Linked DNA regions of Variovorax sp. PBL-E5. The protein of the gene in region 1 interacts with the protein of each later gene in a pairwise test. Links are inferred from orthologs where the notes say so. Each region holds a gene or a part of one and is shown on either strand. Other genes may lie near its edges. The genes, in order: gyrB and gyrA.

Evidence for each region.
Region 2: the proteins of gyrB (region 1) and gyrA interact in binary tests that used the Escherichia coli proteins (3 or more experiments, as listed by UniProt). The link is inferred for Variovorax sp. PBL-E5 from one-to-one orthologs.

Annotation. Positions count from the first base shown.
Region 1 is NZ_LR594671.1:2,505-6,037, reverse strand. The notes cover bases 320-3,533. They hold gyrB (DNA topoisomerase (ATP-hydrolyzing) subunit B), read right to left. Parts: upstream 3,145-3,533; coding sequence 520-3,144; downstream 320-519. Other genes in these bases: dnaN (DNA polymerase III subunit beta), read right to left, coding at 3,284-3,533; WDLP6_RS00020 (hypothetical protein), read left to right, coding at 320-489. Outside these bases: more of WDLP6_RS00020, read left to right, coding at 1-319. UniProt on the Escherichia coli protein: DNA gyrase negatively supercoils closed circular double-stranded DNA in an ATP-dependent manner to maintain chromosomes in an underwound state.
Region 2 is NZ_LR594671.1:1,657,806-1,661,286, reverse strand. The notes cover bases 86-3,247. They hold gyrA (DNA gyrase subunit A), read left to right. Parts: upstream 86-398; coding sequence 399-3,047; downstream 3,048-3,247. Other genes in these bases: WDLP6_RS08095 (DUF2059 domain-containing protein), read left to right, coding at 3,044-3,247; ompA (outer membrane protein OmpA), read right to left, coding at 86-174. Outside these bases: more of ompA, read right to left, coding at 1-85; more of WDLP6_RS08095, read left to right, coding at 3,248-3,481. UniProt on the Escherichia coli protein: A type II topoisomerase that negatively supercoils closed circular double-stranded (ds) DNA in an ATP-dependent manner to maintain chromosomes in an underwound state.

The DNA.
Region 1 (3,533 bases):
CTTTTCCCCTCGCAGCAAAACCGCACCGACGCAGGCACATCGCTGAGTTCTCCCACCATCACACCGGCGATGCGCTCATCGGCGCCCTCGCCGATCACGAGCGATGGACCTGGGGCTCGTGTCACGCCGATCACGAAATGCGTCTCGCGCAGCGGCGGTGCAGCCTACTCCGACGGGCCGTGCCCGCAGGGCGCGCAGTCCATCATCATGGCCGTTCGACCGGATCTCAATCTCGCCGACGGCATGAGTCCGCAGGTACGCGAAGCTTCTCTTCGAGACAACCGTTCGGCAGCACTCGCCCAGACACAGCACGAGGAACGCGTGGCGCGCAACGTGGACCGCACTGCATCGGAATGCAGCGAAATCGAAACCAGGATCGGCTGGCTCGATGCACTGGCACGACAACCGCAGCCGGCCTCGGAGCAGGATCGGATCAGGAACGAAAAGAAGCAGGCACGCGATCGGCAGTTCGCGTTGCGGTGTCGCTAGCTTTCGAGATGGCGGCCAGAGGGCCGGCGCTCACACGTCGATATTCGCCGCCCGCAGCGCGTTCTGCTCGATGAACTCCCGCCGCGGCTCGACCTCGTCGCCCATCAGCATCGTGAACACGCGGTCGGCTTCGATCGCGTCGTCGATCTGGACGCGCAGCAGGCGCCGCACCGTGGGGTCCATCGTGGTCTCCCACAATTGCTCGGGGTTCATCTCGCCCAGGCCCTTGTAGCGCTGGCGCGAGGTGGCGTTTTCGGCCTGTCCGATGAGCCAGCGCATCGCCTCGCGGAAGTCGTTGACCTTCTCTTCCTTGGCGCGTTCGCCTTCGCCGCGCTTGACCACGGCACCATCGCCCAGCAAATCGCGGAAGGTCTTGGCCGCCTCGGCCAGCGCCGCATAGTCGGCGCCGTGCACGAAGTCCTGCGTCAGCACGCTGCTCTTGATGTTGCCGTGGTGACGGCGGCTGATGCGCAGCAGCGGCTTGTCGCTGCGGGCGTCGAACTCGCTGGCGACCTCGGCCGGCGCGCCTGTGGTGTTGAGTTCGCGCAGCTTGTTCTGCAGGGCCACCGCGGAGGCTTCGGCACTTGCCGTCGTCTCGAGGTCCAGCGACACGCCGTCGGCGATCGCGCGCAAGGCCGCCGCATCGAGGAACACGCCCAGGCGCGCGATGACGGCCTCGGCCAGCTGATGCTTGCGCGCGAGCTCGGCGAGGGCGTCGCCTTTGAGCGTGGTCGGCTGCGCGCCACCGGTCTCGACGCTGGCATCCTTGAGCGCGACTTTGAGCAGGAAGGCATCGAGCGCCGGGCCGTCCTTGAGGTATTGCTCCTCCTTGCCGACCTTCACCTTGTAGAGCGGCGGCTGTGCGATGTAGATGTGGCCGCGCTCGACCAGTTCGGGCATCTGCCGATAGAAGAAGGTCAGCAGCAGCGTGCGGATGTGCGCGCCGTCGACGTCGGCGTCGGTCATGATGATGATGCGGTGGTAGCGCAGCTTGGCGACATTGAAGTCGTCGGCGCCGCCGCCCGCGCTGGTCGCGCCCGCGCGGCCGATGCCGGTGCCAAGCGCGGTGATCATGGTCAGGATTTCGTTGCTGGTCAGCAGCTTCTCGTAGCGCGCCTTCTCGACGTTGAGGATCTTGCCGCGCAACGGCAGGATGGCCTGGAACTTCCGGTCGCGGCCCTGCTTGGCCGAGCCGCCGGCGGAGTCACCCTCCACCAGGTAGACCTCGCAGAGCGCCGGATCCTTCTCCTGGCAATCGGCCAGCTTGCCGGGCAGGCCCATGCCGTCGAGCACGCCCTTGCGGCGCGTCATCTCGCGCGCCTTGCGGGCGGCTTCGCGCGCGCGCGCCGCATCGACGATCTTGCCGCAGATGATCTTGGCGTCGTTCGGGCGTTCCTGCAGGTAGTCGGAGAGCAGTCGGCCGACGATGTCCTCGACCGGCGCGCGCACCTCGCTTGACACCAGCTTGTCCTTGGTCTGGCTCGAGAACTTGGGCTCCGGCACCTTCACGCTCAGCACGCAGCACAGGCCTTCGCGCATGTCGTCGCCGGTGACCTCGACCTTGGCCTTCTTGGCGAACTCATTCTCTTCGATGTACTTGTTGATGATGCGCGTCATCGCGGCACGCAGGCCGGTCAGGTGGGTGCCGCCATCGCGTTGCGGGATGTTGTTGGTGAAGCACAGCACCTGCTCGTTGTAGCCACTGTTCCACTGCATCGCGACCTCGACGCCGATGTGCGTGCCTGGAATGCCGCCGTAGGTGTCGGCCGGCTTCTCGCCCATCGCGTAGAACACGTTGGGGTGCAGGACGGTCTTGCCCTTGTTGATGAATTCGACGAAGCCCTTGACGCCGCCAGCACCGGAAAAATCATCTTCCTTGCCGGTGCGCTCATCAAGCAGGCGGATGCGCACGCCATTGTTGAGGAAGCTCAACTCGCGCAGGCGTTTGCTGAGGATCTCGTAATGGAAATCTGCGTTTTCCTTGAAGATCTCATCATCGGGCAGGAAGTGCACTTCGGTGCCGCGTTTTTCGGTTTCGCCCGTGATCTTCATTGGCGAGACTTCGACGCCGTTGACGGTCTCGACGATGCGGTTCTGCACGAAGCCCTTACTGAACTCCAGCGTATGCACCTTGCCGTCGCGACGCACGGTGAGCCGCAGCATCTTGCTGAGCGCGTTGACGCAGCTCACACCGACGCCGTGCAGACCGCCCGAGACTTTGTAGCTGTTCTGGTTGAACTTGCCACCTGCATGCAACTCGGTCAGCGCGATCTCGGACGCCGAGCGCTTGGGCTCGTGCTTGTCGTCCATCTTGACGCCGGTCGGAATGCCGCGGCCGTTGTCGGTGACGGACACCGAGTTATCGGTGTGGATGGTAACCACGATGTCGTCGCAATAACCTGCGAGCGCCTCGTCGATCGAGTTGTCGACCACTTCGAACACGAGGTGATGCAGGCCGGTGCCGTCGGAGGTGTCGCCGATGTACATGCCCGGGCGCTTGCGCACCGCCTCCAGGCCCTCGAGGATCGTGATGGCACCTTCACCATAGGAATTGTCCGCGGCCGGTGTCACTTCGATCGGAATCGCGTTGTCGATTTCAGGCGTGTAGACCGGCTCGGTGTGCGGCACTTCCGGCTTGTTTTCTTCACTCATCAGGATCTTTCTCTCAGGGACTCGGCTCACCGGCGTTCTCTCTTCATTTCCAGAAATACCGCGGATCCGGCTCAGCCGGTCCGCCGGTATTACCCCTGCAAGGGGGTGGGCGGCCCCACGAAGTGAGGCAAGCCGGGGTGTGCTAAATCCTCATTGGCATCACAACGTACTTGAACGACGCGTTCTCGGGCACTGTCATCAGCACCGAGCTGTTGGAATCGGCCAGCTCCAGCTTCACCATTTCCTGGCCCATGTTGGCGAGCGCATCGATCAGATAGGTCACGTTGAAGCCGATCTCGATCGCATCGCCGCCGTAGTCGATGTCGAGTTCGTCCTGCGCTTCTTCCTGCTCGGCGTTGTTGGACGCGATGCGCAAGGTACCGGGCTCGATG
Region 2 (3,481 bases), 1.7 Mb from region 1 along the record:
GTCACGCCAGCAGAGTTCGTTGGTGCCGTTTTTCCAGACCAGTTCGCCGGTGCCGTTTTGCCAGTTGTCAATCACGGGGCCACCGTTCGCGGCGGTGACACGGGTCTGCGCGCCGGCGGCTGTGGCGAGCGCAGCGACTGCAAACATCATCGCCACTTTATTCAGTTTCTTCATGGTTCTCCTCTTGGGGAAAAAGCCGCAGCCGCGCTGCGAATCAAGGACGCTTTAAGTGACCACCACCCAAAACGTTGAGGCGATTGTGCCATAGGGTCTTTGGCAAACAGCCCGTGAGGCGCTCCCGAAACGTAGGACGGAGGCGGAATACCGGCCTTGTGTTGCGGCGGTGCGACACCCTCCGGAGCGTAAAATTTCGGCTCCTTGCTGTCCGCCCGCCGCTCATGACCTCGTTCGCCAAAGAAACACTACCCATCAGTCTCGAAGAGGAAATGCGCCGCAGCTATCTCGATTACGCGATGAGCGTGATCGTCGGCCGGGCGCTTCCCGACGCACGTGACGGCCTCAAGCCGGTGCACCGGCGAGTGTTGTTCGCCATGCACGAGCTGAACAACGACTGGAACCGGCCGTACAAGAAATCCGCGCGCATCGTGGGCGACGTGATCGGCAAGTACCACCCGCACGGCGACCAATCGGTGTACGACACCATCGTGCGGATGGCGCAGAACTTCTCGATGCGTCACATGCTGGTTGATGGCCAGGGCAATTTCGGCTCGGTGGACGGGGATTTGGCGGCGGCCATGCGCTATACCGAGATCCGGCTGGCAAAAATCGCGCACGAAATGCTGGCCGATATCGACAAGGAAACCGTCGATTTCGGACCGAATTACGACGGCTCCGAAAAAGAGCCTTTGGTATTACCCAGCAAGCTACCGAATCTGCTGGTCAATGGCGCCGGCGGTATCGCGGTCGGCATGGCGACCAATATTCCACCGCACAACCTGAATGAGGTGGTCGACGCCTGCCTGCATCTGTTGCGCCATCCCGACGCAGGGATCGACGACCTGATGGAGATCGTGCCGGCCCCCGACTTCCCCACGGCCGGCATCATCTACGGCATCAACGGCATCAAGGACGGCTATCGCACCGGCCGCGGCAAGGTCGTGATGCGCGCCAAGTGCCACTTCGAGGACATCGATCGTGGACAACGGCAGGCGATCATCGTCGACGAGCTGCCCTACCAGGTCAACAAGAAGACGCTGCAGGAGCGCATGGCGGAGCTGGTGCACGAGAAGAAGATCGAGGGCATCAGCCACATCCAGGACGAGTCCGACAAATCGGGCATGCGGCTGGTCATCGAGCTCAAGCGCGGCGAAGTGCCCGAAGTGGTGCTCAACAACCTCTACAAGCAGACGCAGCTGCAGGACACCTTCGGCATCAACATGGTGGCGCTGGTCGACGGCCAGCCGAAGCTGTGCAACCTCAAGGACCTGATCGAGGTCTTCCTGCAGCATCGCCGCGAAGTCGTCACGCGGCGCACGGTCTACACGCTACGCAAGGCGCGCGAGCGCGGCCATGTCCTCGAGGGCCTTGCCGTCGCGCTCGCCAACATCGACGAATTCATCGCGATCATCCGCAATGCGCCCACGCCACCGGTCGCCAAGGCCGAGTTGATGACCCGCGCATGGGACAGCAAGCTGGTGCGGGAGATGCTGACGCGCACCCGCGCCGACGGCGGCGTGATCAATGCCGATGACTACCGTCCGGATGGCCTCGAGATCGGCTACGGCATGGGTTCGGACGGGCTCTACCGCCTGTCGGACACGCAGGCCCAGGAAATCCTGCAGATGCGCCTGCAGCGCCTGACCGGCCTCGAGCAGGACAAGATCGTCGCCGAATACAAGGAAGTGATGGCGGAGATCGACGATCTGCTGGACATCCTCGCCAAGCCCGAGCGCGTATCCGTGATCATTGGCGACGAGCTCACCACGATCAAGCAGGAGTTCGGGCAAAGCAAGCTCGGTGCGCGCCGCAGCCAGGTCGAGCACAGTGCCTTCGATCTCTCGACGGAAGACCTGATCACGCCCACCGACATGGTCGTCACGCTCTCCCACAGCGGCTACATCAAGAGCCAGCCGCTGGGCGAATACCGGGCCCAGAAGCGCGGCGGACGCGGCAAGCAGGCCACCGCGACCAAGGAAGACGACTGGATTGATCAGCTCTTCATCGCGAATACGCACGACTACATCCTGTGCTTCTCCAACCGCGGCCGGCTCTACTGGCTCAAGGTGTGGGAGGTGCCTGCCGGTTCGCGCGGCTCCCGCGGGCGCCCCATCGTCAACATGTTCCCGCTGCAGGAAGGCGAGAAGATCAACGTCGTCCTCGCGCTGACTGGCGAGAAACGCACCTTTCCGGCCAACCAGTACGTGTTCATGGCGACCTCGATGGGCACCGTCAAGAAGACGACGCTCGACGAATTCAGCAATCCGCGCAAGGCCGGCATCATCGCGGTGGACCTCGACCCCGGCGACTATCTCGTCGGTGCCGCGCTGACCGACGGCGCGCACGATGTCATGCTGTTCTCCGACGGCGGCAAGGCCGTGCGTTTCGACGAGAACGACGTGAGGCCGATGGGGCGCAACGCGCGCGGCGTGCGCGGCATGACACTCGAGGACGGCCAGGGCGTGATCGCGATGCTGGTGGCGGAAGACGAGGCTCAGAGCGTCCTGACCGCCACGGAAAATGGTTACGGAAAACGTACAAGCATTACCGAGTACACGCGTCATGGACGCGGAACCAAAGGCATGATCGCGATTCAACAAAGTGAGCGCAACGGCAAAGTCGTGGCGGCAACTCTCGTGCATGCCGACGACGAAATCATGCTCATCACCGACAAGGGCGTGCTCGTACGCACCCGTGTCTCCGAAATTCGCGAACTGGGGCGTGCGACGCAGGGTGTCACGCTCATCGGACTCGACGAAGGCGCCAAGCTCAGCGGGCTGCAGCGCATCGTCGAGAACGACGCCAATGTCGAGATCGAGCCCGGTGCCGACGACACTTCCCCATCATCTTCAACGGAGAATCCTCAGTGAACAAAATCAAACTCGCGCTTCTGACGGTTGCGCTCGCCAGCAGCTCGATGGCCATGGCGCAGGACAAGGCTGCGCTGATCAAGCAGTTCCTCGATCTGCAACGCCCGGGCATCGAATCGCTTGCGCGCGGACTGGTCGAACAGTCCAGCGCGCCGATCGCGCAGGCAGGGTCGCAGTATCTGCAAACGCAGGTGCCGGCCGACAAGCGCGAAGCCGCGGCCAAGGCGGCCGACGCGGAACTCAAGAAGTACTTCGACGAATCCTTCCCGATCGTGCGTGACAAGGCCGTGCAACTCGCGCCCACCACCATCGGCCCGATCCTGGAACAGGGCTTCACCGAAGACGAGTTGCGCCAGTTGGTGGCGTGGATCAGCTCGCCGCTGGCCAAGAAGTACCAGGAGCTCAACCCGAAGATGCAGACCGCGCTCACCGAA